DNA from 2 places in the Bartonella alsatica genome. Region 2 is predicted to be linked to the other one. Evidence: predicted binding sites of a transcription regulator. Region 2 holds the regulator's gene; the other holds the start of a gene.
The links. Region 2 encodes LexA, which represses DNA repair genes until DNA is damaged. Its sites were predicted from a motif close to TGTTCNNNNTGTGTTCNG; they were not measured.

Region 1 (4,835 bases), 250 kb from region 2:
AGGATAAGCTTGTCCCATTTCACAAATTAAAGCAGGTAAAAGACGCCACATTAAAGGTTCTTTAGCACCAAGAAGATGCGCATGACGCATAGCGCGACGCATAATACGACGCAAAACATATCCTCTTCCTTCATTGGAAGGAAGAACACCATCAGCAATCAAAAATGCCGACGAGCGGAGATGATCAGCAATAACACGATGGCTCACAACAAAATCACCTATTGCCTTAACCCCTGTTATTTCTTGCGATGCACTAATTAATGCCCGAAAAAGATCAATATCATAATTATCATGAACACCCTGTAAAACAGCAGCAATGCGCTCTAACCCCATACCAGTGTCAATAGAAGGATGAGGCAATTCAACACGTTCTTCCTTACTCAGCTGTTCATACTGCATGAAGACAAGATTCCAAATCTCAATAAAGCGATCTCCATCTTCATCAGCACTTCCAGGAGGCCCTCCCCGAATTCCATCACCATGATCATAAAAAATTTCGGAACAAGGACCACAAGGTCCGGTATCTCCCATCGCCCAAAAATTATCAGCTGTCGCAATACGGATAATTTTTTCATCTGGAAGACCTGAAATTTTACGCCATAATTCAGCAGCCACATCATCATTATGATAAACTGTTACCAATAATTTATCCTTTGAAAGACAAAATTCCTTTGTTAAAAGATTCCATGATAAAAAAATGGATTCTTCTTTAAAATAATCACCAAAAGAGAAATTACCCAGCATTTCAAAAAATGTATGATGGCGTGCTGTATAGCCAACATTGTCAAGATCATTATGCTTTCCACCCGCACGAACACATTTTTGTGCAGTTGTTGCCTGTGTATAAGAACGCTGTTCAAGTCCAGTAAAAACATTTTTAAACTGTACCATTCCTGCATTTGTAAACATGAGTGTAGGATCATTACGCGGAACAAGTGGGCTAGAAGAAAGAACTTTATGCCCATTAAGATGGAAATAATCTAAAAAAGTTGACCGTATGCTATTAACGCTGACCATATTGACACCTGAAGAGGATAGCATAAGACTATCCCACTACCTTCATTAAATATTCTCTTTGCCATGCTTAAAGCTGATTTAATCAAAAAGTGGCCTGTTTATTCAAAAAATAAAAGACCTTATGCCTAAAAGCTCAAACAAGTAAAAACAGAAAAATTCTAAATGAAGGAATTATCCTTTAAACAAAGATTCCATCAAATTACTTCATCGCTTTCTGTATTGTCTGTCCCTGCATTTTCTAACAGTTCAATAGCAATCAAACCAGCATTTTGGCGCAAAGCTGTCTCAATTTCTGTAGCTATTTCTGCATGTTCACGTAAAAATTGCTTAGCATTTTCTCGCCCCTGTCCTAATCGTTGAGAATTATAAGAAAACCACGCACCTGATTTTTCCACAATACCAACCTTGACACCTAAATCAATCAATTCACCTAATTTAGAAATGCCTTCACCATAAATAATGTCAAACTCAACTTGCTTAAACGGAGGAGCCAATTTATTTTTAACCACTTTAACACGTGTCTGATTACCAACGATCATATCCCGATCTTTAATAGATCCAATGCGACGAATATCCAATCGAACAGAAGCATAAAATTTCAAAGCATTCCCACCCGTTGTCGTTTCAGGAGAACCAAACATGACACCAATTTTCATACGAATTTGATTAATAAAAATCACCATACAGTTAGAACGAAAAATGGAAGCTGTTAATTTTCGCAAAGCTTTACTCATCAATCGCGCCTGTAATCCAGGCAAAGCATCACCCATTTCACCATCAATTTCCGCACGCGGTGTCAAAGCAGCTACTGAATCAACAACAAGCACATCAACCGCACCAGAACGAACAAGCGTCTCTGTAATTTCCAATGCTTGTTCACCAGTATCTGGTTGAGAAATAAACAAATTTTCCAAATCAACACCAAGCTTACGCGCATAAATAGGATCAAGCGCATGCTCCGCATCAATAAAAGCACAAACCCCACCATTCTTCTGTGCCTCAGCAATAGCATGAAGAGCTAATGTTGTCTTTCCAGAACTCTCTGGTCCATAAATCTCAACAATACGCCCCTTTGGCAATCCACCAACACCCAAAGCAATATCCAAAGATAATGAACCTGTTGGAATTGTTTCAATTTCAACAACTTGCTCTTTTTGCCCAAGACGCATAATTGAGCCTTTACCGAAAGAACGTTCAATTTGTAAGAGAGCAGCATCGAGAGCTTTTGTTTTATCCACGATTATATCCTTGATCGATTCACAATAATCCAGAGTCTAGTGTACACTGTTATTTTAGCGTAACTAAAGTCTTGAATTGAGATTTTCACAGACTATTTCCATTTCTATTCCGACATTGTGTCCACAACATATCAATTACCATAATAAAAAGAGTAGTATTCCTTGTTTCATGACACAAAACACGCCCCAACAAAACTCTTTCCTATAAAAGAGAGAAGCTTGATACATTTATATCTCTCCTCTAAAAAAGAAACAATGTAAATCTCAATATGGTATTTTATACATGGCTCTTCTTATATCTCTGTTATAAGTACTTAAGAGATAAAAGTTATAAGTACTTAAGAGATAAAACCTCTTAACTTCATTCCCACTATTAATAACCTGAAAATTCATCCCACCCAAAACCGCAGTAAACCATTTATAATTGAAATCACAAAACAACTCAATGTATTAAAATTCAACGAAGATTTCTTAAATTTGATTTTTAAGCGTATATGAATCTTCATAGACAAAAAGAAAAACTTTTTATTCTATGAGATAAATAAGCATTTAAGACATGATCTAAACCATTATAGAATTATCATTCCCTTAACTGATGTAAAACAAGTTTCAAGACTAATAAAAAAAATTTGTCTCAGCTAAAATTTCATTTTTGATTGGCTCGTTTTTTACGTAATTGCTTCCACCACTCAAGACGCTTCGCAATCTCACGCTCAAAACCACGTTCTCGTGGTTGATAAAAATTTTGGCGTCCAAGTTTTTCAGGAAAATATTCCTGTCCTGAAAAAGCATCTGGTTCATCATGGTCATAACGGTAACCATGCCCATATCCTTCTTCCTTCATAAATTTTGTAGGTGCATTAAGAATATGCTTAGGAGGAGGCAAGGAGCCATTTTTGTGCGCGCAATGCATAGCTGCCTTATATGCAAGATATATCGCGTTTGATTTTGGTGCAGTTGCAATATAAAGACATGCTTGTGCCAAAGCCAACTCTCCTTCTGGTGATCCTAAATAATCATACGCTTCCCTCGCAGCATTACAAATGACCAGAGCTTGCGGATCTGCCAAACCTATATCTTCAACAGCCATACGAACTAACCTTCGCCCAATATAGGAAGGATCTTCACCGGCATCAAACATACGCGCTAAATAATAAAGTGCAGCATCAGGATCAGATCCACGAACTGATTTATGCAAAGCTGAAATGAGATTATAGTGGCCATCTCCCCTTTTATCATAAATCGGAGCACGACGTTGTATGATTTTTTGCAAAGTGACAGTATCAAATATTTCGCCTGTTTGTGCAGCAGTACACCAAATTTCCTCTGCCAATGTCAACGCTACCCTTGCATCTCCGTCAGACATCTCTATCAAAGCATCTCTGGCATCATCATCCAAAGGAAGAAGCATTCCTTCTACTTCTTCAGCACGCTTCAAAAGCATACCTAAACTTTCATTATCATGTGGAAAAAATGTCAAAACACGTGCACGAGAAAGAAGAGCAGCATTAAGCTCAAATGAAGGATTCTCCGTTGTTGCTCCTATAAGAATAACAGTACCATCTTCCATAACCGGAAGAAAACTATCCTGCTGAGCGCGATTAAATCGATGAATTTCATCGACAAATAAAACTGTTTGCTGTCCAGACATAAAATGAGTCCGAGCCTTTTCAAAAATCTTTTTAAGCTCAGAAACTCCGGTAAAAATAGCAGAAACTTGCTCAAAAACAAATTTTTTTTCAAGCGCTAATAAGCGTGCTACCGTTGTTTTTCCCGTTCCTGGAGGCCCCCAAAAAATCATCGAACTCACTGAACTAGTCGCCAGCATACGTGAGAGTACTCCCTTCTCCCCAACCAAGTGTTTTTGTCCCATTACAGCATTGAGAGAACGAGGACGCATTCTTTCTGCAAGTGGCCGATTTTTATGAACTTGGAAATCAAAACTTGAAGTAAAAAAATCTTTATTCAAAAAAAACCTCAGCGAATAAACTGGCGAATATACATACCATCACGTTCATATTCCAATTGCCATACACGTGGACGACCTTGCATAAGAATCTTTTTCAACTGATTAACTGTTTGAATTTTATGACCATTCACAACACGTAAAATATCTCCTGGACGAAAAATCCCTGCAGCATTGCTCATCTCATCAAGATTGGTAATCACAACACCTCTTGCAGATATAGGTAGATGAAAACGTCGACTATTTTGCGGTGTCAAATCTAATACTTCAGCACCAGAAAGAGGACCTTCATCAGTAATCTTTTCAGCATTTGAAAATGCAGATTCCGGTATCGATGAAACGGTTATATGCGTGTTTAAAATTTTTCCACCTCGAAAATATTCTAAAACAAGGCTGTGCCCAATACCAGATGTCATCAAACGATATCCAAGACCATCTGGACTATCAACGCGCACTCCTTGCACACTCAAAATAACATCGCCCACTTTCAAACCAGCTTTTGCAGCAGGACTATTTTTGACAACGTCGATAACAAGAGCTCCATAGGGACGTTCTAAACCTAAACCACCCGCAATATCAGGTGTAACATTTTGAAAAGACGCACCAATGTAAGG
Region 2 (16,299 bases):
TTGCTTTTGGAAAAAAAAGAGCTGAAGAAAACCATGGATGCTTTTGTCTAATATGAGCTCCTACCATAACATTTTGTAAGACTGTTAACCCTGAAAAAAGGCGAATATTTTGAAAGGTTCGTGCAATGTGACGTCTACAGATAATATAGGGAGGAGCTCCAGAAATTTTTTGTTCATCAAAAAAAATGCTCCCACTGGTAGGGGTATAAAATCCGGAAATCATATTAAAAACAGTTGTTTTTCCAGCACCATTTGGACCAATTAAACCAGTAATTGTTCCTCGTTTGATTGCCATATTAATATTATTTACAGCAATCAATCCGTCAAAACGCATCACGATATCATTGAGTAAAAGGATGGTATCGTTCATAGCTTTTCCCCAGTATTAGAGAACTTCTTACGTGACAAAAAGCTATAAATCTTATTCCATGAAAATTCATTTTGTCCCAACAAACCTTTTCTCCAAAATAAGATAATAATGAGCAATAGAAGAGAAAAAACAACCATTCTGAGCCCTGGTGTTTCTGGGATATGTATAAAACCTAAGTTAAATGGACTTTCAATAATACGAAGCCATTCAAGCATGACTGTAATAATAATGCTACCAATAATGCTCCCTGTAATTGAACCAAGCCCACCAGCAACAACAATCATCAAAATATTAAAAGTTAGCAAGAAGTTGAACATTTTAGGGTCAATTGTTGAAATAAGAGAAGCCATCAATGCTCCCCCTATACCTGCAAAAAATGCACCAACAGTAAAGGAAAAGCTACGGTAGAAAAAAGCATTAATCCCCATTATTTTTGCAGCAATTTCATCATCACGAATAGCACGCAATACGTTACCCGTGTTGCTTCGCAATAAGAGAATAATAAAGATAACTGTGAATGCTAACCAACCATAGTTCCACCATAATGTCGCATTTTGAGGTATTCCTTTAATTCCTAAAGAGCCATTTGTTAAGGATGTTGTGTTTGTAATAACAATGCGAATAATTTCTGCAAAACCCAATGTTGCAATTCCAAGATAATCACCACTAAGTCGTAAGATAGGAAGTGCAATCAATAAACCTACAACTGCAGCACACAAACCACTTACAATAACGGCTAGAAAAAAAGGTAATTGCAGATGATGCAACGGTTCAGCTATAGGTTCAAGAATCCACATCATTTCTTTTTGTTCAGGAGAGAGAAGTAAAATTGCGCACACATAAGCACCAACGGCCATGAAGCCAGCATGTCCAAGAGAAAACATACCCGTAAAACCGTAAATTAAATTAAGGGAAATGGCTAATATCGCATTAATAGCAATAAGATTGATAATACGAAGTGTGTAATCATTAAAATGGTTATCAGCATAAAACAAGAGGCCTATAAAGACTAAAATACTGATACACGATAGAAAAGTTGTAGTGGATTTTACCATTTAAATTTTCTCCTGACTTTTTTTGCCCATTAATCCTGTGGGCATTATCAATAAAATCAGAATTAATAAAATAAAAGCAAAAGCATCTCGATATCCAGATAATGCGGGAAAGAATGCGATAATCATAATTTCAATGAATCCAAGTAACACCCCCCCAAACATTGCTCCTGGAATTGAGCCAATACCTCCAATAACGGCAGCGATAAATGCTTTGAGTCCAGGAAGAACGCCCATATAAGGATGGATTTGAGGATAACGTAGTGACCACATAATACCCGCGATAGCTGCAAGTGCTGAACCTATCCCAAATGTAAATGCAATGACTTTATTGACAGAAACACCCATCAAACGCGTCGTTTCAATATCATAAGAGATTGCACGCATAGCAAGACCAGGTTTTGTTTTATGGATAATCCATAGTAATAAAATAATGAGAATAAACGAAACAATAGGAACAATCAGAGACATGGGAGCAATTCTAATGATTTTATCCGTTCCTGCTTCTAAATACCATAAGAACGGTATTACAAGAAAATCTGGCTGTTTTACACTTTTCGGGACACCGCTAAAGAGTACAGTAGCAAGATTTTCAATAAAAAAGGAAATTCCTATCGCACCTATAAGCGCTGAAATACGCGGAGCATGGCGTAAAGGTTTATAAGCAAATTGATCAATAGTAATTCCCACAGCACTTGTAATAAAAGTTGAAAAACAGAGAGCTAAAATCCAAATCGGTGTAAACTCTTGTGGAGAAATTTTAAAATAATAAATGAACCCTAAAATAAGAATTAAAAAAGCAGCAATCCAATAAACTGGAGGATATTTTTTGAATCCTATAAACACCGAATAATAAATGAGAACAGCGAGTAATAAAAGAAGGATAGCAGCCCAAGCAGGCATAAAGCTAATTGTGGAAAAGAAAACAAAATACGCTCCCAACATAAAGATATCGCCATGAGCAAAATTAATGAGTCTCAGTATACCATAGACCATAGTGTAACCAATAGCGATAAGTCCATAAAGAGATCCTAATGCTAGTGCATTAAAAAAATACTGGATGAACATTTCAGTGCTCATCTTTCATCCTTCCACATTTGTTAGTTCACATAGGATAAAATTAAAAAACCACTAAATTTTAATTGAGATAAGAATCCTTAACTAATTCTTGTATTTTGATTAGCACAATCTCTAACTTTTTAAAAAGCAGGTTTGACTTCATCTAAATAGACACGTTTCCCGTTCTTTATTTCAATTATGCCAATAGGAATTTTAGGGTTATGATTTTCATCCATGGACATATCACCAAAAGGGGTTTGAAAATCTTTTAATTGGCTAAGTGCAATAGTGATTTTTTCACGATCAGCACTATCAGCATTTTCAATAGCTTTCATAAACATCATATAACTCGTATATCCCAAAACAGAATTGATATTTGGTTCTTTATCTGGATAGGCTGCTTTCCATTCATTAGTGAATTCTTTTGCAGCTTCTGACATATTCGGCATATTTTCACTGTAGGGAAGTGTTGTATGTAAGAAGCCTTCTGCGGCTTTTCCTGCAATTGCAATGGTCTCTGGATTATCCATGGCATCTCCACCCATAATTTTAAACTTTGCACCTAACTCACGTGCTTGTTTCATAATGATGGCACCTTCAGAAAAGTAAGATGGAATAAATAAGATATCAGGTTTTTGCGCTATAATCTGTGTAAGAACAGCAGAAAAATCCTGATCTCCAGAATTATAGTTTAAATTTAAGATAACTTCACCACCTAATTTTTTGAAAGCACGCGTAAAATAACTTGCAAGACCAATTGCATAATCGTTTGATATATCTTTAAGGATAGCTGCTTTTTTTGCGTGTAAAGTTTGACTTACATAGGTTGCAATCCCTATACCTTGATAGGAATCAATGAAGCAAGTACGAAAATAATACTTTTTACCCTGTGTAACAAGCGGATTTGTTGAAGACGTAGCAATGCTTGGAGTCTTTGCTTTTTCAGATATTTCTCCACCAGCCAACGAGAGTGAAGAGCCATAACTACCGATGATTCCATTAACTTTTTCACTTGCAGTTAAACGCATAACAGCATTAGCAGCTTCTACCTTATCAGATTTATTATCAATAATAATAAGTTCCACTTTGCGCCCCAATATTTCTGGGACTTTTTTATGTGCCAATTCTATGCCTCTAATTTCAAGTTGGCCTCCAAATGCATTTTGACCACTTAACGGAAGATAAACACCAATTTTGATAGGTTCATTCGCATAGACATTTACTACAAGTGCTATGACAGCTGTGAGTATAATAAGAACTCTCTTCAATTGCATTGCGCACTTTCCTTAATTTAGTTGCGATCTCTGCACCTTATCTTGAACTTCTTTATCATGCAAGTTATGCATTAGTGAAAATATTATTGTATGAAGAATCTTTTATATTTTTTCGGTACTTTCGGTACTTATTGTACGGTTATATAGAGCATACGATCAAACATTTTTGTAAATATTCGTGTTGTTACTAAAACAAGGAGTTACGACAATATGGGGAAATCTTAATCTTGGGGCTTGCGTGTTGGTGCAAGAGCAATGTTTACTTAAGCATAGAGAATCAATGTCGTACAATTTAGAGCTACAGGGTCACATTTTATTATGACGAGTAAGGATATATTAAAGGATTGTTCCCTATCTGAGGATAGTGTAGGTACTTGTGGTGAGATTATTGAAATTAGTGGTGTCATTAAATGGTTTGATGGCAGTAAGGGATATGGATTTATTGTACCTGATATGCCTAATTTCCCTGATATATTATTGCATGTCACGGTGATGCGTAGGGATGGTTTTCAAACAGCTTTGGAGGGTGCTAAAGTTATCTGTGCTGTGGAAAAAACTGAACGCGGGTTAAAGTGCGTTCAGGTGAAATCTATAGACTGTTCTTCAGCGATTCATCCATCAGAAATTCCAGCACGTACACATGTTGTTGTTGCTCCAGAAAGTGGTTTAGAGCGTGCAATTGTCAAATGGTTTAATCGCGATAAGGGATTCGGTTTTCTTAGCCGCGGGCAGGGAACAGAAGATATTTTTATTCATATGGAAACATTGCGTCGTTTTGGTTTAGCAGAGCTTCGTTCTGGTCAAGTTGTTCTTGTCCGTTTTGGAAAAGGCGAGAAAGGTTTGATGACAGCAGAAATTTATCCGGATATAGGAATTCCTTTTACTACGCATTGAATTGCACTTTTAAAGTTACATATCTTCTTTATTTTTTAAGAGAAGAGGGGGGGGGGGGCAAGCGTAAGCAGAATTAGCTATTGGACCAACAAGTTCAAGAAGAAATCTATCTGTAAAGCCGTAAATCAGATGAAACAGATTGCAAATATTGCATTAAGGCCAATAAGAAGATAATTCTCTTAAGTTTTTACTTTTTAAATTCTGATACTTTTATTTTATTCAACAAAGTTGAAGCGTTTTCTATAGTGGAGATAAAAATGTTAAAGCCTTTTAGAAAAGGGCGTAGTGTTGTATTGACGCTGGTTTTTATGTTAGAAGTAAATATAGCTGTAGCAAGGAAGCCCGTAGAGTTCCCTATTCATCCCGTCCCTTTAAAAATACAGACAAAGCAGGGTATGATCTCTTACAGAGTAGAGATTGCTTTTACGCAGTCTCAGGCAGCTGCTGGTTTAATGTATCGCACTGATTTTCCACGTGATCGCGCAATGCTTTTTAGACAGCAGGAAAGTAAGCAGCTAAAGGAAAAGGATACGCAGGAATTTTTTATGTGGATGGCAAATACACCTTTACCCTTAGATATGATTTTCTTGAATGCTGAGGGAATTATAGTATCAATTGTCGAAAAAACGTCCCCATTTTCCACGGATACTATTTCATCGGGAGTACCTGCAACTTTTGCTCTTGAGGTTAATGCTGGTGAGATTTCTGAAAAACAAATAGAAAAGGGACAGAGAGTTTTTCATCCCGCTATTTGTGGAAAATGTGAAGGTGATGCAAAATGACAGCAGAAGATATTCGTTTTTTTGAATATGATGGTTTGCGATTTGCTTATCGAGAAGAAGGACAGGGGGCGCCTATTTTGTTGATTCATGGTTTTGGGTCTTCTGCACGTGTGAATTGGTATGCAACTGGTTGGTTTCGCACCCTTACTGAAGCAGGATATCGTGTTATTGCTCTTGATAATCGCGGACACGGAGATTCAACTAAAAGTTATGATCCTTGCTTTTATACACCTCAAGCTATGGCTAGCGATGCGGTTAGATTGTTGCAACATTTGGAATTATCTAGAGCACATGTTATGGGATATTCTATGGGAGCTCGAATTAGCGCATTTATGGCTCTTTTGTATCCGACATATGTACACAGCGTCATTTTTGGTGGCTTAGGTATTGGTATGGTGACGGGAGCAGGGGATTGGGAACCTGTTGCTGAGGCTCTTTTAGCAGAAGATATTTCTACTATTACCAATCCGCGTGGTATGATGTTTCGGAAATTTGCAGATCAAACTAAAAGCGATAGGCGTGCTCTGGCTGCTTGTGTGGTAACATCAAAACAAGACTTAACAGCATCTGAGGTTTACAAAATAAAACAACCTGCGCTTGTTGCTGTTGGTTCATTAGATGAAATTAGCGGTGAAGCAGAACCGTTAGCAGCTTTATTGCCCTTTGGCGAAGCATTATCAATTCCTGGGCGAGACCATATGCTTGCTGTAGGAGATAAGGTTTATAAAAAAGGCGTTATCGATTTTCTTTCTCGTTATCCTATTGTTGGAAACTATTCATAAATTTTAAAATTCACAGAAATATCCAATGTTTTTTATCTTGGATAAAATGAAAAGCTTATTCAGAGGTTTGGCTATTATGGTGTGAATTTTTATGAAAAGATATGAAAAATAACAATAAAGTTTATTAGCGTAGCTTACGTTTTGTATATGGGTGAACTTTCCTTTTATAGGTTAACCGAGTATACTTTAGAGATAGTTAGAGAGGATTATTTAAAAATTATTGGCAATAGAATTGTTCAATAAACAAAGTAGTTTTACAAGAGAAGAATGCTTTTGTTTTATAAAACCATATTTTTAATAGACAAAAAATATAAGTGATTTGTCAATATTTTATCAGAATATGCTTGTATATGCGATGTTGAAATTGGGGATAAGATGAAAATTATTTAGAACTTACATTTTTCTAACTATTTTTTTACTTTTGAATCTATACGATTATATTTAGTAATGGTAGACCATTTTTATAAAGGTACTTTAATAAATGTGTTAAGATAGTGTTATTTTGTGTATAGGTAATATAAGTAAAAATTGAAATTAAAATTTACTATATCTTAGGACTGCCTTATTTACCCTCCAGGATTTAAATTAAGAGTCTCAAAAGACAGGAGAGCATGGTGAATGCTGATGAAATAAGAAAACTTGATAGTTATTTTAAAAACATATTCCAAAATTCAGCATTGCAAGTAAGAGCACGGCCTAAAAAGGATGATTCTTGTGAGCTTTATATCGGGAATGAGTTTTTAGGTATTATTTATCGAGATGAAGATGAGGACGAACTATCCTACAATTTCTCAATGGCTATATTAGATATTGATTTAGGAAACTAATTCGTTGTGAATAGTTGGATAAAATATTTTTGCAATTGAATTAAGTTTCATATGAGTTTTAATGCCTTAAAGCTCGTATGATCATTTCGTGCAATAATAAGGTGGTCATGAATAGTAATACCTAACGCATTTGCTGCATCTTTTAATATATGTGTCATTGTTATATCTGCTTTAGAAGGTTTTGCATCACCAGAAGGATGATTGTGTACTAAGATGAGTCCTGCTGCGGATAATTCTAAAGCTCGAGAAATGACTTCACGCGGATAGACAGGAGTGTGATCAATGGTTCCAGTTTGTTGCACTTCATCAGCGAGTAAACCATTTTTTTTATCAAGAAATAAGATACGAAATTGTTCACGTGTTTCATGAGCCATAACGGCTTTACAATAAGCTAATACTTTATCCCATGAAGAAAAAATATCACGTTTAAACAATTCTGCACGAGCAAGACGTCCAGCAACATCTGAAATAATTTTTAAGTCAATTGCAGTTGCCGGACCGCATCCTTGAATCTCTTGAAGTCGGTGAATATCAGCACCCAATACTTCTGCTAGGGAGCCAAAACGCGCTATCAAGTTTTTGGCTATTGGTTTTGTATTCGCTCGAGGGATAGTGCGAAAAAGTAATAATTCAAGGTATTCATAATCTTCAATTGCATTTCCTTTTGACTTTAAATAGCGTTTACGGAGACGTTCACGATGTCCTTGGTAATGCTTATGTGTTTGTGAATTTTTCTGAAGCTTTTCACTTTTTATTTCCGGTATTGGACTAAGTGAGAGATTTGGTGTCAATGCAAAGTGATTACTTTGGATATCTCCCTTTTTATTTATTTTTTTAGCCATAGCATTTCTACATTTATTTAAGCATTTAAGCTTGAAATATAAAAAATATTTTTAGGAGATTGTGTAAAAATTTCGCATCCTTCATTTGTTACGCCAATTGTATGTTCATACTGTGCGGTAAGAGATCGATCACGTGTAACGGCAGTCCAACCGTCAGATAAAATTTTAACCTGTGGTTTCCCAAGGTTGATCATCGGCTCAATTGTAAATATCATACCTTGTTTTAGTTCTATTCCTTCCCCAGGATTTCCATAATGAAGTATATTGGGTGCATCATGAAAAAGCTGTCCGATTCCATGTCCGCAAAAATCTCTTACAATTGAACATCGTTCAGATTCTGCATAATTTTGAATGGCTGCACCAATATCACCCGTAGTTGCACCCGGTTTGACTACAGAAATTCCTCTCATAAGACTTTCATATGTTATTCTTAGAAGACGTTCTGCAGCACGTCTGATTTTTCCAACAGGGTACATGCGGCTTGAATCTCCGTGCCAACCATCGTGAATAAAGGTCACATCAATATTAACAATATCACCTTCTTGCAAGGGTCTGCTATTGGGGATTCCATGGCAAACAACATGATTGATGGATGTACAGCATGAATGACTGTATCCATGGTAATTCAGGTCAGCAGGAAGAGCACCTTGTTTAGCACCAAAAATAAATACAAAATCATCAATTTCTTGCGTAGTTACACCAGGCTTAATAATATCCGTAAGTGCATCAAGACATTCCGCAGCAATGCGACCGACTTTACGCATTTTAGCAAAAGCATCTTCGTCAAAAATACGGATCTGTCCGTTAAATTTTAAGGGTATTTTATTATATTCAATATAATCAGTCATTGCTTTTTCTATATTTCTATTTTCACTCTATGAATCGGAAAAATGCCTTCTGCACTTACGTGACATTTTATAGCGTAAAATTCTACTCCTGATTTTAATGCTAAATCAAATGTACGTCTATAGATTGGATCAAGGTCATCGCAGATTGTAAAAGCTGAACAATCCTCTCGTTGAATTATATAAAGCATAGCGGCTCGTTTTCCTTGTTGCACAACTTTTATGAGCTCTTCAAGATGACGTGTGCCACGTTTTGTTACAGTATCAGGAAACTCTGCTAACCCTTTTTGGCGCATAAAATGGACATTTTTGACTTCTAGATAACAGTCAGGAACGATGCCATCACACAGAAGAAAGTCGATCCGTGATTGTGTTCCATAACGTTGTTCTTTCAAAGTGGTTTTGTATTTACTTAATTCGGGTAATAATCCATTTTGAATTGCTTCTAATGCAAGTCTGTTTGGTAAAGCCGTGTTGATGCCAACTAAAGTATTATTTACTTCAATAATTTCTAATCGATATGCGTATTTTCGTTTGGAGTTGTTATTATATGAAAGCCAAATATTGGTGTTTGGAGTTATTAATCCAAGCATCGATCCTGTATTAGGGACTGACACGGTAAACATGTGTTGGTTATCCCATTTAACGTCAGCAAGAAAACGTTTATAACGACGGATAAGCTTTGCAGGAAAAAGTTTTGGAATAAAGAGCATATTCCTCTCTTAAAACGCATAGTTTTATAATTCAACTCAGATTGTGTTTTGTAAAATATTATATGTTAAATAATCCATGGTTAACATTAAAGTGATCTACATAGTCGCTCTAAGATTTAAAAACTAAATTTTGTTTTTGCTTTCATAATTTATTGTTAATATTTTTCATCATGAATTTTGAATGAGAATATAATATTGACTATAATTTGTTATTAAAAAGGTTATTTCTTGGAATATTCTCTTTAAAAGATTGCGTTTAAAAAAAAACAACGATAGGAGCATAATATATAGAATTAGGTAGAATTAATGGCCGGAACCAATAAGAATCGTAAAAATTTAACAGATGGTCCAATTATTATTTTAGTCGAACCGCAGTTGCCTGAGAATATTGGTATGGTAGCAAGAGCTATGGCGAATTTTGGGCTTTCTAAGCTTCGGTTAGTCAAACCTCGAGAAATATTTCCAAATGAAAAAGCCAGGGCTGCAGCAAGCAAAGCAGATCATGTCATTAATGAGGCAATAGTTTTTGATACATTACGTGATGCGATTGCGGATTTGCATTATATTTTTGCTACAACGGCACGTGAAAGATGTGGTTTTAAGACCGTCAAAAGTGCTGTTGAAGCAGCGAGTATGCTACGTCAGCGTGAGAGGATTGGGCATCAAACGGGTATTTTATTTGGAAGAGAAAGGTGTGGATTAGAAAATGATGAAATCAGTCTTGTTGATGAAATCATCACTTTTCCAGTTAATCCTGCTTTTGCATCACTCAATATTGCGCAAGCGGTTTTGCTTATATCTTACGAATGGATGAAATCAGGTTTAGAAAATGTGAGCGATACGGCTTTTCGTACTGTAGAGATGGAGCCGGCAAATAAAGCAACGTTTCATGGTTTTTTATCTCAATTAGAAGAAGCTTTGGATATTCGTGGATATTTTAGGCCCCGAGAACGCAAAGAAGTGATGCTTGCAAATCTACGTTCTGTTTTTACACGTGCTAATTTTAGTGAATCTGAGGTTCACTTGCTACGAGGGATTGTCTCTTCATTGGATCATTTTTCTCCTCAATTACCGCGGGGAAGCGGTGCACCCGTAGATCGTGAACGTAAAAAATTAAAAACAAGTGTGAAATCCAATGAATAAACGGCCTGTTCTTTTTTTTGATAGTGGCATTGGTGGTTTAACAGTATTGAGGGAAGTGCGCGTTCTTGTTCCTGAAATGCAATTTATTTATGTTGCTGATGATGCGGGATTTCCTTATGGGAATTGGAAAGAAAATGTTCTGAAAAAAAGAATTTTAAAGATTTTCACAAATCTTTTAACACTCTATAATCCCGCCTTATGTGTAATTGCTTGCAATACGGTTTCTACACTAATGATGACTGATTTACGAGAGAAATTTCCTCATATTCTTTTTGTAGGAACAGTTCCCGCAATTAAATCAGCAGCTGAACAAACAAAATCTGGTTTTATTTCAGTATTAGCCACTCCTGGAACAGTGAAGCGTGCTTATACTTATGAATTAATCAATACTTTTGCTGCTCAATGTCATGTTCAGCTAGTTGGAAGTGAAAAACTTGCTGGATTTGCTGAAGATTATTTACGTGGAAAGCCTATAGATTTGGAAGAATTACGTCACGAAATACTTCCGTGCTTTGTTGAGAAAAATGGCAAATATACTGATATTATTGTTTTAGCTTGTACACATTACCCTTTTTTGATGAAATTTTTTCGTAAACAAGCTTTATGGCCAGTTGAATGGATTAATCCAGCAAAAGCTGTAGCCAAACACACAAGAACATTATTACCGAAAAGAGAGAATCGCCAAAACATAAAGAAGCATAAAGATTTTGCTTTATTTACATCGCAAAATGTAACCCCTTCAACAGAGCGTTTATTAAAAGGATTTAGCTTAAATATTGTGAAAGGAGTTGACTTTGCAGTGCAAGATCAATAAAATCCTCTCCAGCTTTCTCTTTCGAGAAAATGGCATTAATTGACGTGTCCCGTGGATAATTTTGCATGTTATATGTTAAAGAGTCCTGTCAGTCTTTTGATTTGAAGGCAAAGGAGGGCGCGTTTCCTTGAGATCTTACTGTAGGATCTTATTTCTGTTTTTAAAGGAAATGCGATGAGCAAACGCGAAACAACGAAGTATAAAATTGATCGCCGTATGGGAGAAAATATTTGGGGGCGACCGAAATCTCCTGTGAACCGTCGTGATTATGGTCCGGGTCAGCATGGACAACGCCGTAAAGGAAAGCTTTCTGACTATGGTGTGCAATTGCGTGCTAAGCAGAAATTAAAAGGATTTTACGGTGATATCTCAGAAAAACAATTCCGTAAAACTTATGAAGAAGCTGCTCGTCGACGTGGTGATACTGGTGAAAATCTTATCGGGCTTTTGGAATCACGTTTAGATTCTGTCGTCTACCGTGCGAAATTTGTGCCTACGATCTTCGCTTCTCGTCAATTTATCAATCATGGTCATGTCAATGTAAATGGTCGGCGCACGAATATTCAATCGTATCGTTGTAAACCAGGTGATGTTATCGAAGTTCGTGAAAAGTCAAAACAGCTTGTTTTGGTACTAGAATCTGTGCAGTTAGCAGAGCGTGATGTGCCTGAGTATATTGATGCAGATCATAATCAGATGAAAGCGACGTTTACGCGTGTTCCTGCTTTTGCAGATGTTCCTTATGCTGTGCAAATGGAACCCAATTTGGTTGTTGAATTTTATTCTCGTTAAATTCTTTATAGGGGAGTTTTACTCTCTGTCGTTTTATTATACGCCAGAAGTGTTGTTTTGCTTTATAGTGTTTAAAGCTAACAAGTAGTTTTTGTGAATGGCATTATATCAAGTTTATTGTTATATTTTATAACAATATGGCTTGTATAGGTCTGTTTCTTTTCTCTGTGGATCAATGGAATATCTCGTTTAAGCTGTGTGACGTCTGTTGTTATCTTTGTCATTTTTGCAGAACAAGCTATTTATTGTGCAGAATTATGGATAATATTTCACTCGGATATCAAGCAATGGGAGAGAATATAGAGAAAACTGATTCTTTTGTGAAAGAAACTGATAATTGTCATCCGATATTTCGAGTTGCTCCTTCAACTGTGGAGTTTCATAAACTGCGTAAACGGCTTTTACGTCATATACGGCAAGCATTAGATGATTTTTCCATGCTTTCTTCAGGAAAAAAATGGCTTATTGCTTTATCAGGTGGAAAGGATTCTTATGGCCTCTTAGCGCTTCTTTTAGATTTAAAATGGCGCGGTCTTTTGCCTGTTGAAATTCTAGCTTGTAATCTTGATCAAGGGCAACCAGGCTTTCCAAAATATGTTCTTCCAGACTTTTTAGATTCTTATAATATCCCATATCGTATTGAGTATCAGGATACTTATTCCATTGTTACAGATAAATTGGCACATACGCAAACATATTGTTCACTTTGTTCGCGATTGAGACGTGGTAACTTATATCGTATTGCACGTGAAGAGGGATGTTCTGCATTAGTTCTTGGACATCATCGTGATGATGTTTTAGAAACATTTTTTATGAATTTGTTTCATGGTGGACGATTAGCAGCCATGCCTGGAAAGCTTATAAACGACGAAGGAGATCTTTTTGTTTTGCGTCCTCTTGTTTACGCTGCTGAAGAAGATATGGAAAAATTTTCACAAGCAATGCGGTTTCCTATCATTCCTTGTAATCTTTGTGGTAGCCAGGATGGTTTACAACGCTATGCAATGAAAGAAATGCTAAAGGATATCGAAAAAAGAATGCCAGGACGTAAAGATACTATGATTCGCGCCTTAACAAATGTCCGCCCAAGCCATTTGCTCGATAAAAAAATTTTTGATTTTGGAAGCTTATTATAAAGCTGAGTTATTTAAGTACAGGAAGTTTAGCCTTATATTTTCAAACTGCTATTCCATAAAGATCATAAGCATCTGATTTTTCGATTTTTACGGTAACAAATTCGCCGACACGTAGCGGTCGTCGTGATGATATATGTACAACACCATCTATTTCCGGAGCATCATATTGACTACGACCTTTAGCAATTTTTCCTTGACTTTCATCAATGAGAACTTGGAGTCTTTTTCCGATTTTTTTCTTTAAAAGATGAGTAGAAATTTGTTGTTGTTTTGCCATAAAGCGATGCCAGCGGTTTTCTTTTACTTCTTCAGAAATGTTTCCTAATCCCAAATCATTTGCAACAGCACCTTTTACTTCTTCATATTTAAAGCATCCAGCTCGTTCAATTTTTGCTTCTTCTAGCCATTCAAGGAGTATATTAAAATCTTCATTTGTTTCGCCTGGAAAGCCGACAATAAATGTTGATCGTAAGGAGAGATCCGGACAAATTTTTCTCCACTTTTCAATTCTACGATTTATTTTTTCCATAAGAGCAGGACGTTTCATATTGCGTAAAACAGTTGGTGAAGCATGCTGAAAAGGAATATCTAGATAAGGAAGAATTTTTTTTGCAGCCATAAGTTCAATAACTTCGTCAACATGAGGATAAGGATAAACATAATGTATGCGTATCCAAATACCCATATTGCCTAGTTCACGACAAAGATCAAAAAATTTTGTTTTTATTGTACGCTCTTTCCAAGAGCTTTCGAGATATTTAATATCAATGCCATAAGCACTCGTATCTTGTGAGATAACTAAAAGCTCTTTTACACCGGCCTGTACAAGTTTTTCAGCTTCGCGAAGAACATCATTAATAGGACGCGAAGTAAGATTACCACGTAAAGTAGGAATAATACAAAAACTACATCGATTAGAACATCCTTCAGAGATTTTTAAGTAGGCATAATGACGAGGTGTTAAACGAATGCCTTGCGGGGGAACTAAATCGACAAAGGGATCATGACGTGGGGGAATTGCTGTATGAACAGCTTGTATAACACTTTCATAGGCTTGTGGTCCTGTAATGGCTAATACACTAGGATGTGCTTGACGTATAACATCAGGATCAGAACCAAGACAGCCGGTTACAATAACTTTTCCATTTTCTTTGAGGGCTTTATTAATATTAGCTAATGATTCACGTCTAGCAGAATCAAGAAAACCACAGGTGTTTACAATAACGACATCAGCACCTCGATGATTATGTGAGATTTCATAACCTTCAGACCGGAGTCTTGTAATAATTCGCTCAGAATCTACCAGTGCTTTTGGACATCCAAGTGAGACAAAACTAATACGAGGTGCTACCATGATAAAACCTGCAACTTTAATAACGATTAAATTTTATTTGCTATTTTAAATTCATTAAGAATGAAAGTGCTCTTTATTTTTGATACATATGCAATAAAATTTTTTACAAAGTTATCTGTTTTTAGCTAAAACACTTTATGACTACATATGTCATTATTACTGAATGTGGCATAACACGACAAAAATACCAAATAATTTTTTACTAAATCTATGAATATTCTAGGCATTCTAATATTTACGAATGAGTCCAATAAGTTTACCTTCTATTTTTACACGCTCGGATCCATATATACGTGTTTCGTAGTGAGGATTTGCTGCTTCTAATGCAATAGAGGCTCCTTTGCGTCGATAACGTTTTAAAGTTGCTTCCTTTTTATCAATAAATGCAACAATAATTTCACCTGTTATTGCTGTGCTCTGGCGTTTAACAATTATAATATCTTTATCAAGAATACCAGCTTCAATCATAGAATCATCTCTGACTTCTAAAGCATAGTGTTCACCCGAATTAATCATATCTTGTGGTAAAGAAAGCGTATCTGTTTGTTGTATTATAGAGGAGATAGGTATACTTGCACCAATGCGGCCCATAATAGGAATAATGACATTCTCTTTCTTTTCTACCTTAAAGTTACCAAGATCACCAAAGTTTTTTGATATTTTTCTTTTATTTTTCTCTATCATATTAGGAGAAATTTTACGAGCTAAAGAAAGATTAAATGTTATTTTATCTGGAAGTCGAATTATCTCCACTGCGCGAGCACGATTCGGCAAGCGGCGTATAAAACCTCGTTGTTCTAAGGCTATCATTAGCTTATGAATGCCAGACTTTGAAGAAAGTTCCAATGCAGTTTTCATTTCATCAAAGGAAGGAGGAACACCAGTTTCTTTCATATGATTATGGATGAACAAGAGTAGCTCATATTGTTTACATGTTAGCATTCAATATTCCAATCACAAGAATCAAAAATAAGAAAAAGTATTAAATAAAATATAATTATTTTATAAATATTATAAATTTTTTTTGATATAAAATAAAAATATTTACTTTATTATTATTGAGTTATAATTATTATAAAGTAACAATTATTTATTTGCATTAATAAATAATTACATGTTATAATATAAATTTTAATTTTAGTTATGTATTAAGATATTTTTATATATATAATATATTAAATAATGTAGTAAATAATTTTTTATTAATAATTATTTATGATATAAATTAACCATTTAAATTTTACTGTAATTAATATTTATTTATAAATAATAATATTTATACTTTGTAAGACTATTGTACATTATTAAAGTCGCACTCATATTGAAAAGTGAGAAAAAATATTTAAAGATATAAAAATGGGCAACTATATTTTTAGGAAATTGATATAATACCTAATTTCCAATAAATGTATTTTTTTATTGACTGAACTCAACAACGGAGCATCTACTGGTTTGTTTGTTATTTTCTGCGATTATATATTAATCCCATGTTACCGTTTTTATGTATTTCCTGCTCTTTTTATAATTTTGAAATATGTGTTCTTTCATGTTTTCGAAGTTATGATGCATTTTATGTTGAAATTCTTTCTTTCATTCAAACTCAAAATACAGAAAAGCCTG

Region 1: the regulator LexA is predicted to act here: its motif matches at 2,350-2,367, upstream of recA (recombinase RecA).

What each region holds. Positions count from the first base shown of each region.
Region 1 covers NZ_CP058235.1:213,185-218,019, forward strand. Annotated here, with positions in the region: gene alaS (alanine--tRNA ligase) at 1-1,017, opposite strand, end outside; gene recA (recombinase RecA) at 1,212-2,255, opposite strand; gene HWV54_RS00895 (replication-associated recombination protein A) at 2,902-4,224, opposite strand; gene HWV54_RS00900 (DegQ family serine endoprotease) at 4,233-4,835, opposite strand, start outside.
Region 2 covers NZ_CP058235.1:1,614,191-1,630,489, forward strand. Annotated here, with positions in the region: gene HWV54_RS06610 (ABC transporter ATP-binding protein) at 1-370, opposite strand, end outside; gene HWV54_RS06615 (branched-chain amino acid ABC transporter permease) at 367-1,425, opposite strand; gene HWV54_RS06620 (branched-chain amino acid ABC transporter permease) at 1,426-2,502, opposite strand; gene HWV54_RS06625 (ABC transporter substrate-binding protein) at 2,622-3,755, opposite strand; gene HWV54_RS06630 (cold-shock protein) at 4,074-4,649, shown strand; gene HWV54_RS06635 (DUF192 domain-containing protein) at 4,907-5,431, shown strand; gene HWV54_RS06640 (alpha/beta fold hydrolase) at 5,428-6,213, shown strand; gene HWV54_RS06645 (DUF3126 family protein) at 6,828-7,040, shown strand; gene radC (RadC family protein) at 7,088-7,882, opposite strand; gene map (type I methionyl aminopeptidase) at 7,900-8,730, opposite strand; gene sfsA (DNA/RNA nuclease SfsA) at 8,739-9,440, opposite strand; gene HWV54_RS06665 (RNA methyltransferase) at 9,747-10,583, shown strand; gene murI (glutamate racemase) at 10,576-11,397, shown strand; gene rpsD (30S ribosomal protein S4) at 11,572-12,189, shown strand; gene ttcA (tRNA 2-thiocytidine(32) synthetase TtcA) at 12,447-13,325, shown strand; gene rimO (30S ribosomal protein S12 methylthiotransferase RimO) at 13,366-14,679, opposite strand; gene lexA (transcriptional repressor LexA) at 14,908-15,621, opposite strand.